4 regions of the Spongiactinospora sp. 9N601 genome follow, and region 3 is predicted to be linked to each of the others. Evidence: riboswitches for the same ligand, from Rfam matches in the RefSeq annotation. Region 3 holds a riboswitch; each other region holds the start of a gene.
What was found. Region 3 has a riboswitch for cyclic di-AMP ahead of ACH34R_RS24415 (hypothetical protein). Riboswitches for the same ligand answer to the same signal wherever they lie in the genome.
Positions count from the first base shown of each region.

Region 1: it holds a riboswitch for cyclic di-AMP, as region 3 does, so the genes downstream of both, ACH34R_RS31110 (CHAP domain-containing protein) here and ACH34R_RS24415 (hypothetical protein) in region 3, are expected to answer to the same signal.
Region 2: it holds a riboswitch for cyclic di-AMP, as region 3 does, so the genes downstream of both, ACH34R_RS25590 (coiled-coil domain-containing protein) here and ACH34R_RS24415 (hypothetical protein) in region 3, are expected to answer to the same signal.
Region 4: it holds a riboswitch for cyclic di-AMP, as region 3 does, so the genes downstream of both, ACH34R_RS01750 (C40 family peptidase) here and ACH34R_RS24415 (hypothetical protein) in region 3, are expected to answer to the same signal.

Region 1 covers NZ_JBIRBB010000014.1:216,809-221,262, reverse strand. Annotated here, with positions in the region: gene ACH34R_RS31120 (DUF6716 putative glycosyltransferase) at 1-683, opposite strand, end outside; gene ACH34R_RS31115 (hypothetical protein) at 680-1,750, opposite strand; cyclic di-AMP (ydaO/yuaA leader) riboswitch at 1,980-2,134, shown strand; gene ACH34R_RS31110 (CHAP domain-containing protein) at 2,142-2,789, shown strand; gene ACH34R_RS31105 (SSI family serine proteinase inhibitor) at 2,980-3,396, shown strand; gene ACH34R_RS31100 (class II 3-deoxy-7-phosphoheptulonate synthase) at 3,510-4,454, shown strand, end outside.
Region 2 covers NZ_JBIRBB010000010.1:353,213-357,666, forward strand. Annotated here, with positions in the region: gene ACH34R_RS25575 (PP2C family protein-serine/threonine phosphatase) at 1-18, shown strand, start outside; gene ACH34R_RS25580 (M50 family metallopeptidase) at 115-1,425, shown strand; gene ACH34R_RS25585 (MarR family winged helix-turn-helix transcriptional regulator) at 1,468-1,980, shown strand; gene ACH34R_RS25590 (coiled-coil domain-containing protein) at 1,984-2,997, opposite strand; cyclic di-AMP (ydaO/yuaA leader) riboswitch at 3,001-3,150, opposite strand; gene galT (galactose-1-phosphate uridylyltransferase) at 3,221-4,300, opposite strand; gene ACH34R_RS25600 (DeoR/GlpR family DNA-binding transcription regulator) at 4,297-4,454, opposite strand, start outside.
Region 3 covers NZ_JBIRBB010000010.1:88,748-93,201, reverse strand. Annotated here, with positions in the region: gene ACH34R_RS24420 (alpha/beta fold hydrolase) at 1-525, opposite strand, end outside; gene ACH34R_RS24415 (hypothetical protein) at 731-1,618, opposite strand; cyclic di-AMP (ydaO/yuaA leader) riboswitch at 1,988-2,153, opposite strand; gene ACH34R_RS24410 (universal stress protein) at 2,370-2,885, shown strand; gene ACH34R_RS24405 (nuclease-related domain-containing protein) at 2,916-3,683, opposite strand; gene ACH34R_RS24400 (TetR/AcrR family transcriptional regulator) at 3,843-4,454, opposite strand, start outside.
Region 4 covers NZ_JBIRBB010000001.1:411,222-415,675, forward strand. Annotated here, with positions in the region: gene ACH34R_RS01740 (glycosyltransferase family 4 protein) at 1-25, opposite strand, end outside; gene ACH34R_RS01745 (M48 family metallopeptidase) at 22-1,275, opposite strand; gene ACH34R_RS01750 (C40 family peptidase) at 1,575-2,090, opposite strand; cyclic di-AMP (ydaO/yuaA leader) riboswitch at 2,194-2,375, opposite strand; gene ACH34R_RS01755 (hypothetical protein) at 2,746-2,997, opposite strand; gene ACH34R_RS01760 (cold-shock protein) at 3,313-3,522, opposite strand; gene ACH34R_RS01765 (NlpC/P60 family protein) at 3,800-4,454, opposite strand, start outside.

The DNA of each region.
Region 1 (4,454 bases), on a different contig from region 3:
TTGTGCGTCTGGCGTTCGGTGTCGCGGGCGCGGAGTTTGACCACCACGTCGAGGTCGGGCCGCCGCTCCCCCAGTTCGGCGAGGGCCAGCAGGATCGACTCGCGCTCCTCGCGCCGCTTGGGCACCTTGGCCTGGGTGGCGAACACCACGCGGTCGCGGGGGCCGGAGACCGGGCCGGCCGCGCCCTGGCCGAGGAAGGGCAGCCTGGCCAGGCCGACCGCGCCGCCGCCGCCGAGTTCGGCGCCGAGCGCGGAGAACTCGCGCACCTCGCGGGTGCTGTGCACGATGAACAGGTCGCACCCGCTGCGGAACCGCCATGCCTTCTCGGTGGCGGGCACGGAGATGCCGGGCAGCCCGGAGAAGAACACCGGGCGGGGGCGCAGTCCCTCCAGGGTCTCGGCGCACAGCACGTCGACCACCGGGCCGGTGCAGGCCAGCAGTACCGCGTCGGGGGCGAAGCGTTCGGCGGCCCGGCGCAGCCGCCGGGCGGTGAGCACCTCGGGCAGGCCCTCCCCGGCCGCGGCGCGGGTCCCCGCGATGGCCGCGGCGATCTGCCCGGAAGAGGGCGCGATCGGGGTCCTGATCAGGGTGAGCAGTGCCTCGTCACCTGGGGGGAGCCCGTCGAGAAGGCACGCGGCCCACTTCAGATACGAGTCCGAGTCGGCCACCGCCAGGACTTTCAAGATGTGACTCCAATGTCGTGAGTGCCGTGATCGTGATGAGCGAACATCTGCAGGTGCGAACGCAGGGACGGCGCCGCGTCGGCGGTCCACCACTCGTCGGGCACATCAACGGTCTCCACGGGCACGCCGCGCGGGGACAGCAGCACCCGCAGCGAGGTCACGGCCGTGGACGGCAGGCTCACCACGCGCTGTCCCTGAGACAGCCCGCGCAGCGTGATCTCGGCGGGGGCCCCGCCGTCGTACACGTGGACGCCCGGTTGTCCCCTGACCAGGTCGAGGTCGGCGGGGTCCTCGCGGCGGTGCGGGAAGTAGGCGACGGGGTTGCGTTCGGCCAGGCCGGCCAGCCAGCACAGGTAGGGGTCGCGGTGGATCAGGCCGTTGCGGACCAGCGAGGTGCCGAGGACGATGGTGCGCTCGCCCGGCTGGGTGGGCTCGTCGGGCCGGGCGCGCAGCCATGGGAAGTCGTGGGTCAGCAGCTCGGCGCCGGTCGCGCGTACGGCGTCGGCCAGCTCGGCGGGCACGGGCAGCGCGGTGAACACCGAGAGCCTGCCCCGGCGGGCGGCCAGGCGCAGCCGCAGGCCGGCGGCCCTGCCCAGCGCCGCGCGCAGGAGGCCGCGGACCGGGCCGGAGCCCACCGGACGGGCGCGCAGCAGGGGCGGCAGGGCGTGGCCGCTGAGAAGTTCGAGCAGGCGGATGGTGGCCAGGCCGTCATCGACGATGACCACGCGGCGACCCGTACCGGCCAGCAGGCGCAACTGGACCTTGCCGGAGAAGGCGTCGCCCACCACCCAGGTGCCGCCGCGCGAGGGCCGCGGCATTTCGCTCTGGGCTGAATCGATCACGGAATGCGCAGGTAGGCCCAGACGGTTGAGTTCACGTCGGGTGGCGGCGAGGGCAGGGAGCTTGGCCCGCGGCACGATGCGCGTCCCGCTTCCGAGCAGGCCCGCATGGTGGGCCTCCACGGCGCAGAGCATCTGCAGCGGTGACTCCACCCAGGCCACGGCCGACCCCTGCTCCCGCACGTGGCGCCGCCGACCTTCCTCCACGCCGGGTGATGACCCGTTCACGACGTCATCACCCTAGCCACGGGGGATTACGAGCCCGGGAAGCCTCAGTGAACACCCGGAATACGAGATTCCGGTGTGTAGGAGCTTTGCCCGATTTGCCCTCGTATGTCACCATGTATTACCTTTCACGGAGTTTGCGGCAGAGCCCCCCCTGCGTCGCAGGTCAGAGCGTTGCCGCGACGTTTGCAAACTGCATAGCGCCCAGTCACGGCAGGAACCCCCTCCAGCCGGGGCGCAACCGCCGAGTCCGCGATACGCGGAGCCGGGGACCCAACCTCCCCCATGGGGTGAATCGGCAAGGCCCGCCTTCGGGCGGCCAGCCGTAGGGCCGACTTCCAGGCCCGAACCCGTCAGCTAACCCGGTAGGCGGCATGGAAGCAAGGAGTCCCCTATGTTCCTTCATCGGATCGCCCATGCCGGGAAGACCCGACTGCTCGGCGCCGCGCTGGGCACCGCGGTGTTCGCCGGCGCCCTGACCGGTGTGCAGGCCGCGCACGCCGACACCCCCACCGACACCAAGGCGGCCACAACCCAGACCCAGCGGGCCGTCAAGGCCCAGGACGTCATCAACCTGGCCCTTTCACAGGTCGGCGTCAGCGAGAACGCCGCCGGCGGCGGCACGAAGTTCCATGAGTGGTACATGTCCTCTCCGCGAGCCCTGGAGACGGTCGCCCGTGACGGCGGCAGCGTGAACGCGTACGCCAACGCGCCCTGGTGCGCGATGTTCGTCTCCTGGGTCGGCGAGGAGCTGGGCGTCCGTCCGTCCGTCGGATGGGACGCCTACACCGTGACGCACGCCAAGTGGTTCAGCGAGAACCAGCGCTGGGGCACGGCGCCCAAGCCGGGCGCGGTCGTGTTCTTCGGCTGGAACGGCGGCAAGCGCTTCGATGACATCGACCACGTCGGTTTCGTCGTGCAGGACAACGGCAACGGAACCATCAAGACCATCGAGGGCAACACGGGCAACGGCAGGGTAGAGGTCCGGACCCGGCCCACCAGCCAGGTGGTCGGCTACGGCTACCCCGACTACGCCGCCTGACCCTCGCCCCGACCTGGCCACGCCCCCGATCCCGGGCGGCGGGACCACCCCGGAACCCTACGGCCCCGTGCCACGGTGACCCCGTGGCACGGGGCCGTTCCGTCTCGCGGGGCGCGGGCGGCGGGAGCGCTTCATGAGAACTCCTCGTAGTGGTAAAGTGACTGTGAGTATTACCGCTAGGAGGTGGCCCGTGTCAACCGCCCGCCCGCCGGTCCGCGGCGTGGTCACCCTCTCGGCGGCGGCCGTGGCCGCCGCCGCCCTCGCCGCCGCCTTCCCCGCACAGGCCAAGGTCCCCCAGTCCATGCTGGGCATCACCCGGCACGACCTCATGGCCGACCACACCCGCCACTGGTCGCTGTTCTGCGACCCCGACGGCGGCACCCACCCCGAGGCCCGCACCGCCTGCGACCACCTGCGGGCCATCGATGGCGACCTGGGCGTGCTGCGCACCCGCTACCGATCCGCCCGCTGCGTCGGGGGCCACACCCCCGTCCGCGTCGAGATCCGCGGAAGCTGGCACGGCCGCATCGTCGGCTTCCACGCCCACTACCCCAACGCCGCCTGCGCCCAGGGCGCCGCCGCCTCCCCCACCCTCATCCCCGGCTGACCGGCCGGCTCGGGCGGCGGGGGTATACGGCGGGGCTCCGGCGTACAAAGAGCTTTCTCATTGTGCGGACATCTGGCTGGTTGACCCCGTCCTGTGCAATAGCCTGATATGCCGTGAGCGCAGAATCGATCCATCTGGATTCCTGGCGAGAGCTGCCCGCGGCGCAGCAGCCCGACTGGCCTGACCGCGGCGAGCTGGACAAGGTCGTGGCCGAGCTGGCCGGCCTTCCGCCCTTGGTGTTCGCGGGGGAGTGCGACCAGCTCAAGAGCGAGCTGGCCGCCGTGGCCCGCGGGGAGGCGTTCGTACTGCAGGGCGGTGACTGCGCCGAGACCTTCGCCGGCGCCACCGCCGACGCGGTGCGCAACAAGCTGAAGACCCTGCTGCAGATGGCGATAGTGCTCACGTACGCGGGCAAGGTGCCGATCGTCAAGATCGGGCGGATGGCCGGGCAGTTCGCCAAGCCCCGCTCCAAGCCCACCGAGGTGCGCGAGGGCGTCGAGCTGCCCGCCTACCGGGGCGACATGGTCAACGGCTTCGACTTCACGCCCGAGTCCCGCGCGCCCGACCCGTGGCGGCTGCTGCGGGCCTACCACTCGGCGGCGGTGACGCTCAACCTCTGCCGCGCCTTCACCAAGGGCGGGTACGCCGACCTGCGCCAGGTACACGCCTGGAACCAGGACTTCGTGGCCGGTTCCCCCGCCGGCCGCCGCTACGAGCGGCTGGCCAGGGAGATCGACCAGGCGCTCGCCTTCATGCGCGCCTGCGGGGCCGACCCGGAGGAGTTCCACACGGTCGAGTTCTACTCCTCGCACGAGGCGCTGATCCTGGACTACGACCGGGCGCTCACCCGGATCGACTCGCGCACGGGCCTGCCGTACGACGTGTCGGCGCACATGGTCTGGATCGGCGAGCGCACCCGCGGCCTCGACGGCGCGCACGTGGAGTTCTTCAGCCGCATCCGCAACCCGATCGGCGTCAAGCTCGGGCCGACCACCTCCGCCGAGGACGCGCTCGCGCTGATCGAGCGCCTCAACCCGGACAACGAGCCGGGCCGGCTC
Region 2 (4,454 bases), 260 kb from region 3:
CTCATCTGGCGTCCGTGAGGCTTGTGTACCGAACGGGCTGGCTAGGGCGTGATTCGGTTAGCCTAAGAGGCACGTCCTGTTCTGCTCCACATCGCTTACGGCACCGGGGGTTTCATGGAGCTCTGGCTGAGCATCGCCGGATTCCTCATCTTCCTCGTCGGACTGATGATCTCCATCGGCCTGCACGAGATCGGCCACCTGGTGCCGGCCAAGCGCTTCGGCGTGCGGGTCCCGCAGTACATGATCGGCTTCGGGCCGACCCTGTGGTCCCGGCGTAAGGGCGAGACGGAGTACGGCGTCAAGTGGATCCCGATGGGCGGCTACATCCGCATGATCGGGATGCTGCCGCCCCGGCCGTCCGACGACCCGCGCAAGCTGCGCGAGACCTCCACCGGCATGTTCCAGGGCCTGGTGGACAACGCCAGGGACGCGGCGCTGGAGGAGGTCCGCCCCGGCGACGAGCAGCGCGTGTTCTACCGCAAGCCGTGGTGGCAGAAGGTCATCATCATGGCCGGCGGCCCGGCGATGAACTTCGTGCTGGCCTTCGTGCTGTTCGGGGTGCTCCTGATGGGCTTCGGGGTGCGGGTCAGTCAGCCCGTGGTCGACGTCGTCACGGAGTGCGCGAAGTCCGAGGCCGCGTACCTGCAGAATCCGAAGTGCGGTCCGGGCGACAAGCCGAGTCCCGCGGCGGCGGCCAAGCTGCGGCCGGGCGACCGGATCGTCTCGGTGGACGGCAAGCAGGTCGCCACCTGGGACGCCGCCTCGCGGGCGATCCGCTCCTCCGGCGGCGGGCCGGCCCTGATCGGCATCGAGCGGGCGGGCCGCCCGCTCACCGTGACCGCGAACCTCATCCCCCAGGACCGCGAGAGCCTGGACGAACGCGGCAAGATCGAAAAAGGTGTCGGCTTCCTCGGCGTCAGCCCGGTCGTCACGTTGGAACGCCAGAGCATCGGCGCGGTCGGCGTCTACATGGGGGAGCTGACCGCGGCCACGGCGGGGGCGCTGCTCCGGCTGCCGGAGAAGATGGTCGGCGTGTGGGAGGCCGCGTTCTCCGGCGAGAAGCGCGACCCCAACGGCCCGATCGGCATCGTCGGGGCGGGCCGCATCGGCGGCGAGATCGCCGCCTCCGAGGCGCCGGTGCGCGACAAGATCGCGTTCTTCGTCCAGTTGCTGGCCGGGTTCAACCTGGCGATCGGTGTGTTCAACCTGCTCCCGCTGCTGCCGATGGACGGCGGGCACGTCGCGGGCGCGCTGTGGGAGGGCCTGAAGCGCGGGTTCGCCCGGCTCACCCGGCGGCCCGCCCCTGGTTACGTGGACATCGCCAAGCTGCTGCCGCTAACGTACGGCGTGGCGGCGGTGATGGTCGTGATGGCGGTCCTGCTGGTGTACGCCGACGTGGTGAACCCGGTCCGCCTGTCGGGATGAGCTTATATGTAGGCTACACACAAATGATGGTAGCCTGACAGCGTGGAAGCACAGCGGACCGCGCCTGGTGTCGCGATCGACGTCGCCCTGTTCCGGCTGCGCCGGATGTGGGCCAGGCCGCTTCGCGCGCGCAAGGCCGGCGACCCGGCCCGTCCCATCCAGATGTCCAACGTGATGGTCGTCGGCGCGGTCTCCCGGCTCGGGAAGGAGTCCGCCGAGGTGACCGTGGGCAACGTCGCCGAGCACATGGACGTCGACCCCTCCACCGCCAGCCGGCTGGTCAACGACGCCATCGCGGCGGGCTTCGTGGAGCGCGAGCCGTCCCAGATCGACGCCAGGAGGGTCAGGCTGGTGCCGAGCGCGGCGGGGCGGCGCGTGCTCGACGCCGTCACCCGCCACCGCCGGGCCTACCTCGACAGCCTCATGGCCGACTGGAGCGAGGAGGACCGCGCGGCCTTCGCGCGGCTGATCACCCGCTTCGCGGAGGCGGCCGGAGCCCGCCCCGCCGACCCGGCCCGCCTCGACCACGTGATCGCCGAGGCCCTGGCCGGCTGACACCTAGTGCATCGAGATGTGCACGTGGTCGAAGTGGTTCTGGGTGATGCTGCCGCGGTTCGACATCCCGCGCCAGCCCGAGCCGCCGATCGTGTAGATGCGCTGCTTCCAGATGACGTACTTCACGCCGATCTTGCCGCCGTTCTTGATGGCCCACAGCGCGATGGCGTCGCCGAGCGACTGCCGGGCTGCGGAGGGCATGGTCCCGCCCGTGCTGAGCATGAAGTCACACGCCCGGCCCAGCGGGTGCTCCCCGCCGCCACCTGACCGGTAGCACCCGATCGTGGAGGTCAGCTCGAAGCGCTCCTTGATCTCATCGCGCATCACCCGGGTGCGGGGCGTGATGTTCTCCGCGCCGGTCGGCAACTGGGGAGCCCAGGTTCCGTCGCCGCGCCTGCCCACGCCGGTCGGGATGAGCTTGTCGAGCCGCTTCTCGATCTCGTCGATCAGGTCCTCGGCCTCCTTGCGCCGCTTTTCGACGTCGTCGGCCTGCTCGGCGATGCGGGCGGTCAGCGCCGTCGCCTCCTGCGCGGCCTTCTTCCGCTCGTCTCGCGCGGTGGCGAAGTCCTTCAGGTAGGCGGCTTCCTCGGCGGCCATCTGGGTCAGGACGGCCGCGCCGCCCATCCCCTGGCCGAACATCAGCGTGGGCAGGCTGGTGTCGCTGCCCTGGTAGCGCATCCCGGCGATGTCGCCGATCCGGTCGGCGGCGCCGGCGAAGGCCGACTCGGCCGAGGCCAGCCGCGTCTTGGCCTTCTTCTCGGCCTTCCTGGCGCCGGCGAGTTCGACGCGCTTGGCGTTGTACTGCTCGATCAGCCCGTCCACCTTCTTGCCGAGCTTCTTGAGCTGCGCTTTCAGCTCGGCCTTGCTCGGCTTGGGGGCCGCGACCGCACCGGCCGCGGGAAGCAGGGCGAAGCTTCCGGCGGTGGCCAGCGCGCAGGCCGCGGCGACGGCGCGGGCGCGCCAGGGACGGGACGCGGGGATCGACGTGCGGGACAACGTGGGGGACGATGCCGCCACGCACACTCCTCTCCTGTACGCCTACCGGGTTAGCTGACGGGTTCGGGCAGGAGGGTGCCCTACCACGGACGGGGGGCCGCCGTGGATTCACCCCAGGTGCTTCTGGGTCCCCGGTTCCCGGGCGAGGCGCCCGGGATTAGGCGGTCGGCCGTTGCGGCCGCTGCGTGTGGATAGTAGTGGTAAACGCATGGCAATGCGACATCAAACCGGAATGATCTGGTAATCAGGTTGTGACCATGGCACGCAACAGCCGGGCGGCTTCCTCGGGCGACACGTCATTGACGAACGCGCCCATCGCGGACTCCGACCCGGCCAGGTATTTCAGCTTGTTGGACGCTCTGCGGATGCTGAACAGTTCCATGTGGAGGTGGGAAAGTTCCCGCCCGGTGGCGACCGGCGCCTGGTGCCAGGCCGCGACGTACGGCATGGCCACCCCGAACAACCCGTCCAGCGCGCGCAGCACGCCGGTGTAGAGCGGACCGAACGCCGCCCGCTCCGCCGCGTCCAGCCCGCGAAGGTCGGGCACCCGGCGGTGCGGGTAGATGTGCACCTCGTACGGCCAGCGCGCGGCGGCCGGTACGAACGCCGTCCAGTGGTCGTTCGCCGCGACCACCCGCACCCCCGCCTCCCGCTCGGCGGCCAGCACGTCGGCGAACAGATTGCGCCCGGTGCGCTCGGCGTGCCGGGCGGCCACCTCCAAGGTCCGGCGGGTCCGCGGCGTGACATAGGGATAGGCGTAGATCTGCCCGTGCGGGTGGCCGATCGTGATGCCGATCTCCGGCCCGCGGTTTTCGAAGACGAAGACCTGCTCGACGCCGGGCAGCGCGGACAGTTCCGCCGTACGGTCGGCCCAGGCCGCCATGACCAGCTCGACCTGGCCGGGGGCCAGGTCGGCGAAGGACGCGTCGTGGTCGTCGGTGAAGCACACCACCTCACAGCGCCCGGTCCCCGGCCGCGCCTCGCTCAGCCCGCCCACCACCGGGTGCCCGCCGGGCTGGTCAGAGAAGGACGGGAAGCGGTTTTCGAAGACCACCACGTCGTAGGAGGCGGCCGGGATCTCGGTGAGCCTGCCCGGTTCGGACGGGCACAGCGGGCACTCGCCCGCCGGAGGCAGGAACGTACGGCCCTGCCGGTGGCCCGCGATGGCGATCCACTCGTCGGTGAGCGGGTCGCGGCGCAGCTCGGAGGCGGGCGGGCGGGGCGGCAGGTCGCGCTTGTCCGGCGCGGCGCGGTCGGCGTCCTCGCGCCGGTCGAAGTAGATGAGCTCGCGGCCGTCGGCCAGCTCGGTGACGGTGCGCTTCACAAGCTCTCCCTCGTGTCCGCGGGCTCCCGGGCCGCGATGATCAGCTCCCCGGCGGAGGCCGCCAGCTCGTCTCTGGCATGGGCGGGCAGGCCCTCGTCGGTGATGACCACGTGGGCCTCGGCCAGCTCGGCGATGGTGCTGATGCCCACCAGCC
Region 3 (4,454 bases):
CCACACCTCAAGGGCGCGCGCCACGGCGTCGTCCCGGTCGGTCGCGGGCGGGGCCAGCAGGGCGCTGATGGCGGCGTCCGTGGGCGGGCCGACACCGGCCGCGGGGGTGGACATGATCGAGGTGAGGCTGCGTACCCGGGAGGGATACCCGATGGCCAGCGCCTGGGCGATCATGCCGCCCATCGACGCGCCGACCACGTGGCAGCTCCGCCAGCCCAGCGCGTCCATCAGCCCGGCGGCGTCGGCGGCCATGTCCTCGATCAGGTACGGCGCGGCGGCCCTGCCCGCCAGCACGTCGCCGAGTTCGGGGGCCCCGGCTCCGGTCAGATGTGTGGAAAGTCCTACATCGCGGTTGTCGAACCGCACGACGTGGTGGCCGCGTGCGGCGAGCATCGCGCAGAAGTCGTCGTCCCAGAAGATCATCTGGGTGGCCAGCCCCATGATCAGCAGCACCGGACGGCCGCGCGGAGACCCGAAGCTCTCGTAGGCGATCTCGATGCCGTTGGCTGAGGCGCGCTGGCTCATGCAGAGCAGAATCGCATTCGGTTCGCGAGCATGGCAAGGGCGGGCGTCCTCAGAGGGGGTACGAGGACGCCCGCCTTTACCCGGTCACGCCGTCGCAAGGGAGAGGCGACGTGACCGCACGGTCACCGCGGGTGAATTCGGTGACCACCGCAGTGGCCGCACGGGGGCAGCGGCCACCAGGGGGACCTGCCGCTCCGCCAAGGGATCAGGCGGAGTCGTCGGAGAGCAGCCGGCGGACGCGGTTGCGACCGACGAGGAGACCGGCACCGGCGGCGCCGAGACCGGCCAGGAGGGCGAGGTTGGCCGGGGCCGGGGCGACGGTGTCCGCGGCGGCCACGGTCCGGCCGGACTTGGCCGCCGCCGGCCGGACGGCCGCGTCCCGGTTCGCCTGGGCGGCGTCCGCGGCCGGGAGCTGATGGTACGGCGCGGTACCGGCCACCGAGAGGGGCGAGCCGGTGACGGCCGGGCCCTCGGGCTTGCGGGCGGGCTTGGGCGGGACCACCTTCAGCTCGCGGGTCTCCTCCTGCTCCGGCGGATCGACCGGGTTGCGGTCGTGCTTGCTCCACGCGCCCGTGGAGAAGGCGACCGGGTAGTTCTTCTTTCCGGGGCCCTTGCCCCACTTGGTGATCGTGTACTCGACGTTGATGTGCCCGCGCCCGCCGTTGCCGACGACCATCAGCGTGGTCGGGTTGAACGTGCCGCCGGTGAGGTCGGCGAAGGTCTTGGCGTCGATGTCGAGCATGATCCCGTTGTTGGACGGCACGCCGGGCCCGCGGTCGCCGATGAAGAACTCGGCCTTCCTATCGCCGAAGGTGACGTACCCCTCGGTGCCGAGCGGCCAGCTCGGGCTGGCGAACATGCCCTTCGTCATGGGCTTGCCGATGGCCGGCAGCCCGGTGTCCCCGGCGCGGCCGGAGGCGTCGTCCCAGAAGTAGGACGCTTTGGTGGAGCCCTGCAGCAGGACCTTTTCGGGGGAGTCCTCCGCGTGGGCGGCGGGGGCGCCCGCGCCGATGGCGGCGCCGGCGGTGAGTACGAATCCCAGGAGGGTGGAGGCCAGAAGGCGGTTCGGGCGCAGGCCAAAGGAAACGTTCATCAAGAAATGGGGCTCTTTCGTGAGACGACAAGGGGGAGGCCGCGTGCCTCACTCGGCAACGTCGCGGCCACGCACGTCCAGGAAGAGGTAAGGGGAAAGGGTCGCGCGGGCAGATCGCCACGCGGGGACGCGCGTTCGGCAAAGTCCGCCACGGCATAGGTGGCGTCGATCGTCAGCGAATTCTTGCCGGCCGGGTCATCAATGCGAGACGCCAGGTCATCGATGCGATGCTCGGCCTGGTCCGGCTCAGGCGGAGGCCCCCAGTGGGGGAACACCCGTGCGTACGGGCGTCTGAACCGAGAGCGGTCTCGTGGACCTGGGGAAAGCCAACCTCATAGAAGGCGTGTCAGGGTGGGGGTGACCCACGACTTCTCCTCTCCATCTCGCCTACCGGGTTAGCTGTCGGGTTCGGACGTGGAGATGCCCTACCGCCGCGCGGGCGGATTCACCCCAAGGGCCGCGTGGCGGCCCCGCTGATGGGTCCCCGGCTCCCGGAGGGCCTGTCGGCCGCTTCGGGACTCGGCGTCTGTTCGTGCTCCTCAACTCTGAAGAGCACCATTAGGTTGATAACAAAACTGGACTCTAGTAGCCATCCTGGGGCAAAGCAAACAAATCACCATGATTCAGTCAGAAGATCTACCTTCACCACTGAACAGGTGGTTCTGTCCCGAGATCTGATCATTTAGGGATTTAGCACCAGGTTTCCCAGCGCTTTGACCACTCCTCACCCGCGTCCGCTAATGCTCGAACAGTGAGCCAGAAGACATCCCAGCCGCGCATCGTCGTGGGCTTCAGCCGTTCGTCGGCCTCGGTCGCGGCCCTGCTCTGGGCGCTCGGCGAGGCGGCGCTGCGCGAGGCCGTGGTCTCCCCCGTACACGCATGGCAGTGGTCCGGGGAGTCCCGGGCGTCCTACGCACCGATGGGCACCTGGCGATGTCGCGACGACGAACTCGCCGCCGTGCGGCGGGAGGTCGTCCGGGCGGTCGCCGAACTGACCCCTAGGCCGCTGACGCCGCCGGCCCCGGTCATCGACCAGGGGCCCGCCGTACAGGTGCTGCTGCGGCACGCCGAGGCGGCCGACCTGCTCGTCCTCGGCAGCCGGCCCTACGACCCGGACTCCCCCGCCCCGATGGGGGCGGTGCTGGCCGCCTGCCTGCCGCGGGCGGCGTGCCCGGTCGTGGTGGTGACGCCCGGCAGGGTGGCGCCGGCCCGGCGGGCACGGCAGGCGGCGCTGGCGCTGTCCGGCAGGCCACCAGGCGTCGCATGAACACCGGGGCCACCGTGGGCCCCGGCCGAATCATGTGATCTTGTGCAGCTCCCTGGCCGCCGTCCTGGCCAGGGTCTCCACCTGCTCGTCGGACAGCGCGCCGGTCGCCCGCGAACGGATGAACCGCGGGATGCGCCGGGGCCGCAGCAGCGTCAGCCGCTCGGCCGACACGATGCCGCCGCGCGGCATGCCGCCGCCGTAGACGGCCAGCAGCGCCTCGATGGTGACCGGGATGCCGGACTTCTCGGTGAGCACGGTTGCCAGCCGCTCGGCCGCCTGGTTCAGCCCGTCGGCCATCTTGGTGCCGTACTTCTCGCCGAAGAACAGCCGCCCGCCGTACTGGGCCAGCTCGGTCTCGGGGCTGAACGCCTCGTTGTCCACGATCCACACGCCGCCGGGCCCGATCAGCAGGTGGTCGATGGACGCCTCGCCGCGCACGGCGCGGCCGTTCAGCACCTTGTAGCCCTCCTTGGTGAGGCGGCGGCGCAGGATGCGCCCGGTGAGCACCTCGCCCTTGCGCTTGCCGCGCCACACGGCGGTGCGCTCGTGCGCGTACCACGCCACCACGGCGTCGGCCACCGCGACGATCGCCGCGACCGCGATGCCGAACAGGACGGGCTGGGGGATCGAGAAACGGGCGGCGAGCGCCATCCCGGCGGCCAGGCCGATCGCGGCCTTGACCCCGCGCATCTTCCTGCGCTCGCCGATCCCCTCGACCCAGAACTTCTCGTACATCTGCTGCGGTGACGCGCCGGTGAACTTGTCGTCCTGTGGCACGTAGATCGATCCGCCTGGCATGTCCCTCGCCGCTTCCCGACTCAGTGAATCGTCGAAACCACCTGCATTTGGGCATGGACGAGTGATCTGCCACATTGAAGACCCTCGCCAAAAGGTTGGATTCCCCTGTGGAAGTCCCGGAATCCTAGGGGTGATGGTAATCGACCGGCCGCGCCAGGGTCAGGGCCCCCTCCGGCCGCCCGCGGCCTGCCCAGGCCGGCGTACGCCGGCCCCGTCCTCGGCCAGGTGCCCGCCGAGCATCCCGGACAGCAGTTCGTACAGCGCCGCGCGCAGGTCCTCTTCCGTGTACTTCCCGCCGGCCCCGGCCACGGCGTCGAAGAGCAGTCCGTCCATGAACGCCACGAGCCGGGCGCCCTGGCGTACCGGATCGGCCGCGCCGACGGCGGCGAGCAGACCGGCCGCGGTCTCCCGCAGCCGCCCGCCGATCCGGTCGTAGATGACCCGCAGTTCCGGCCTGCGGGTGGCCTCCAGGGCGAGTTCGTAGCGGGCCAGAGTGCGCTCGTGGCCGTCGCTGAGCTGCGCGTACACGATGCGCGCCACCATGTCGGCGAGCCCGCGCGGATCGGCGGGCGGCTCGCTCAGCTCCCTCGCGTAGACGGTGGCCTCAAGCTCGGTGAGGCGTGCCAGGGTCAGCTCCAGCAGGGCGGCGCGGGTGCGGGCCAGGTTGGAGGTCGATCCGGGCGGGAGGCCCGCGGCCTCGTCCACCGCCCGGTGGGTGAGGCCGCGCATGCCGCGCTCGACCAGGAGCGCGATGGCCGTGTCGGCGACGCG
Region 4 (4,454 bases), on a different contig from region 3:
CCGGCCGTAGGCCGGGCGGCGTCATGGCTCCGGCACACGATCGCGCAGCGCCCACGAACGGGCGGCGGCGATCCGCTGGGGAGCCGTGGGGTGGGAGGAGTAGAGCAGGTATTCAAACCGGTCGGGGTCGAGGTCGGCGATGTTGGTGAGCGCCAGCCGCCGCTGCATCGCCACGAACGTGCCCGGGTCGCGGGTCAGGTCCAGCGCGTGGACGTCGGCCCTGGCCTCGATGTGCCTGCTGACCAGGTTCTGGCCCGGGCCGGACAGGAAGGCGGCCAGGCTCATCAGGCCCATCAGCAGGCCGACCGCCCGGGGGTCGGCGATCGAGGGCACGGCGGCGCGGCGGCGCGGCGCGCCGGCCGAGGTCACCAGGTAGAGCAGGATCACACCCCAGGCCGCGCCGAGGCCGCCGATCAGGGTGCCGGAAAGGACGTCGTCGCGCTCGGCGTGACCCAGCTCGTGCGCCACGATCAGCTCGATCTCGTTCTCCGGGGCCTTGAGCAGCGTGTCGTAGACGACGATGCGGCGGGTCGCGCCGAACCCGGACACGTACGCGTTGAGCGCCGTGGTACGCCGGGAGGCGTCGGCGACCAGCACGTCGTCCACCGGCACGCCGTCGCGGCCGGCCATGGCCAGCAGGTCATCGCGCAACCGCCCGGCCTGCATCGGCCGGAAGTCGTTGAAGATCGGCTCCACCACGACGGGGTAGACGAACGAGGCGGCCAGCGTCAGCGCGAACGCGCCCAGGGCCGCCGGAATCCACCAACGGGCGAACCGCCGCGCCAGCGCGATCAGCACGACCACCATGAGCGCGGTGAGCAACGTGCTCACGGCGGTGTTCTTCAGCCGGTCGGCGCTCCAGGACAGCCAGGTCTGCGTGGAAAGGCCGTACTCGCGGAGGTAGGTCTCCGACCAGACGCCGAGCGGCCACCGCAGCAGCTCCACCACCACCGTGAGCGCCACCACGCCGCCCACCGCCTTGACCCACCAGGGACCGGGCACGCGGCCCACCACCCGCGCCCCGAACGGCGTCGCCACCAGCACCACGGCGAAGACCAGCCCGAGCGCGAGGGACAGATAGGCGGGCGCGCTGAGCGCCGCGTCGAACGCCTGCGACCGGGCGATCTCCGCCGCGGTGAAGTCACGGGCCGGATCGGCGGCCACCTCGGGCGCGCCCGGCGGCAGCGCCCGCCACGGCGTCGTCACCGCGACGATCCCGGCGAGAGCCAGGCCGAGCACCACCAGTGCGGCCCATGCCGCGCGCAACCCCCGCACGTCAGCCACTCCCCCCGCCGGCGCCACATCTAGTAGCGCATTCTCCAGGATCGGCCGGTCGCGGGGCCACACTTGCGCGTCCACGCCGTGTCCGCCGGCCGGCAGTGGAGCCTATTCAAGCGGATGGAAGCGTCTCCACGGCGGGTCCAGGTCTTTGCCGCCGCGCCGGATTTCCACGATTGCGGAGAAATGCGGGTGATCACCGTCGATCACGAAAAAGCGGCCCCGTCCCACCGGAGGGGAACGGAAGGACGGGGCCGCCTTCGCGTCGGCGGTCTCCGGAAAAAGCGCCGCCGGAACTAAAGGCCCGGCCGTACGGCGCCGCTGAAACTCGCCTTGCGCCAGCCGCTCAGCTTCTCGACGCGGACCGTCTTTCCGCTGCTCGGCGAGTGGACCATCTTGCCGTCGCCGACGTACATGCCGACGTGTCCCTTACCGCGGAAGAACAGAAGATCTCCCGGGCGCAGGTTCTTGAAGGACACCTTCTTCTTGATACGGGTGTACTGGCTGTACGTCACCCGGGGAAGACGCACTCCGGCCTTCTTCCAACTGAACTGAACGAGGCCAGAGCAGTCGAAGGCGCTGGGGCCGCTACCTCCCCACCGATAGGGGTCGCCGACCTGTTTCTTGGCCACCGAAACGGCCTTGGCGGCCTTGATCCGCTGTGTGGCGGCCCTGCTGAGTTTCTTGGCCGCCGGCACCGCGGAATTCTCGCTCTCCGCCTCGGCGGGGGACGGCGTTTCCGCCGGGTCGGTCTGCATGGCGGTCGGTTCGATGGCGGCCGTCGCCTCCGCCGCAGTGGCCTGCAGCGACATCGTCACCACCGAGGCGGTGACGGTGAGGGCCGCGCCGCCGAGGGAAAGGCGGACACGGTGAGACGGCCGTGAATCATACACGGATGCGGACAGGATCGCTCCTCAACTCTTCCACGAACGCCTACCGGGTTAGCTGACGGATTCGGGCGGGGAAGTTCGCCCTACGGCGCTCATGCGCCGATTCACCCCAGGCCGTTTCCCGCAGCGAAACGCTCGGTGCGGGACGGGCCCATTGGGTCCCCGGCTCCATGCCTCATGTCTGCATGGATTCGGCAGGGTCACCACCCGGAATCGGGGGGTACGGCACGCGTCGCGGCGGACGGGCGGTGACCAAGCGGATCTCGCCATTCAGAAAACGACACCGGCGGATCCGGGCCGATGTCGTGCGGCGACTTGGCATGTTCGCCGCGATGCGAGAAGGTACTCCCATCGCCATATTCCGGCAAAGGGCCGACAAAGCGCGGAGATCGAAAAGGCCCTCGTTGATCTCTCGAATCCCCCGCGCCACATGGGGTTCCCGGCGCCCGATGTGACACTGCTCACATATCGGTGAATCATGTAACAGAGATCACATATGGCCACCGTGGCTCACGATCTTCACTCCCGTCACGAGAGGCGTTTTTCGCGAACTCCGCAAAGGGCGCGGTAAGCCGTGCTAGGCTCCAGTCCCACTGGAAGTCCCACCGAACAGGAGCGACGACAGGGCGACCGGGTGCCGGCGGGAGGCCGCATCGAGCGGACCGGAAAGCCGTACGAGCGGGCCGTCCACGCGGGCGTCCCGGACGACCACCCGAGGGAGCGCGACGCCATGGAGGCCGCCCTCGCTGTCACCAGAGGCCGCGTCCCGCGCGAGCCGCCGCCGTTCGAGCAGGTACCACGACCTCGGCCACACCGCGAGCGAGAGCAAGGCACCGTCCTGACAGGGCTGCCACCCAAGGCCGTCCAGAGCGACGATGAGCGGCCCGTGCCGCCCTGCGGCCTCGTAGCGGCCAGAGCGCGCCTGGAGGAGCCGGACGATCGGCCTCCTCCCCGGAGTGGCGGCCGACCGCTTCGGGCTGATCTACATCGCCCTGGCCGGCGATGCCCGCTCGATCATCGGGGCCCACCGCGCCGGGGGCCGAGGCCCTGAAAGAGGGCAAAAGAAAACGGCCAGGCCGCTCGTGCGACCTGGCCGTGATCTACCCGGCGGGCACGCTCGCGCGGCCCGCCGTCCGACCCGGTGTCAGGCGGGGACGATGTTCTCCGCCTGCGGGCCCTTCTGCCCCTGGGTGATGTCGAAGGCCACGCGCTGGCCCTCGTGCAGCTCACGGTAGCCGCCCTGGGACACGATGTTGGAGTAGTGAGCGAAGACGTCGGCGCCGCCGCCGTCCTGCTCGATGAAGCCGAAGCCCTTTTCCGAGTTGAACCACTTCACGGTTCCGGTAGTGCTCATGTCGTTTCTCCTTCTGACAGGTGCAGAGACGAAGCCCGCACCGTGCGAACCCCGTGTCGCCGCGATGACCCCCATCCGGAGACGCCCGGAAAAAGAAAAGCACCTGAGCTGTCACAACGCGTCAGGTGCACAAGTAATCTTATGGGTACCACAACTGCAACGTCTTCAACTTACCACGCCCGCCATGCGCCTGTGCAGACTCTCGTCACTCCCGGCGAGAGCCGCCAGGAACGGCGCAGCGGGGGCGCCGGCGGCACCCCCGCGCGACCGGGCACGATCAAGGGCGGATGGCTCCGACGAAGCGACCAAGGCCGTAGGAGCCGAGGCTGACGACCTTGATGACGTCGCCCGTCTGCGGCGCGTGGACCATCTTATTGTTGCCGGCATAAATCCCGACATGGCCGAGCCCGTGGCTGAACAGCAGGTCGCCGGGCTGCAGGGCGTCCATCGAGACCTTCCGGCTCGCCCCCCAGCGCCACTGCTCCCAGGTGGTCCGGGGCAGCGACACGCCACCGGAGCGCCAGGCCGCCTGGGTGAGCCCTGAGCAGTCGTACCCGCCCGGGCCCGTCCCGCCGTACCGGTACGGCTTGCCGATCTGGGCGAAGGCGAAGCTGAGCACCTGGCGGGCGTTGCCCGAGGCGCTGCCGGTGTACTTGACACCCGGGCTGTTCGGGTCGCCGTTGCGGTAGGCCCCGAGCCGGCGCAGCAGCTTGGTCTGCTCCTTGACCAGCCCTTCGACCTTCTTCTTCTCGCCCTTGACCTCGTCGAGCACCTTCTCGGTCTCACCCAGGGCCTTCTTGGCGGCGTCCCGCTTGCGCACCAGGTCGCGGGTGGCCGAGTCGAAGGCGGTCAGCGACTGGGAGCGGGACGCGGAGAGCTGGCTGATCGAGGCCAGGCCGGCGAGCATGGCCGCCGGGTCCTGCTGGCCCATC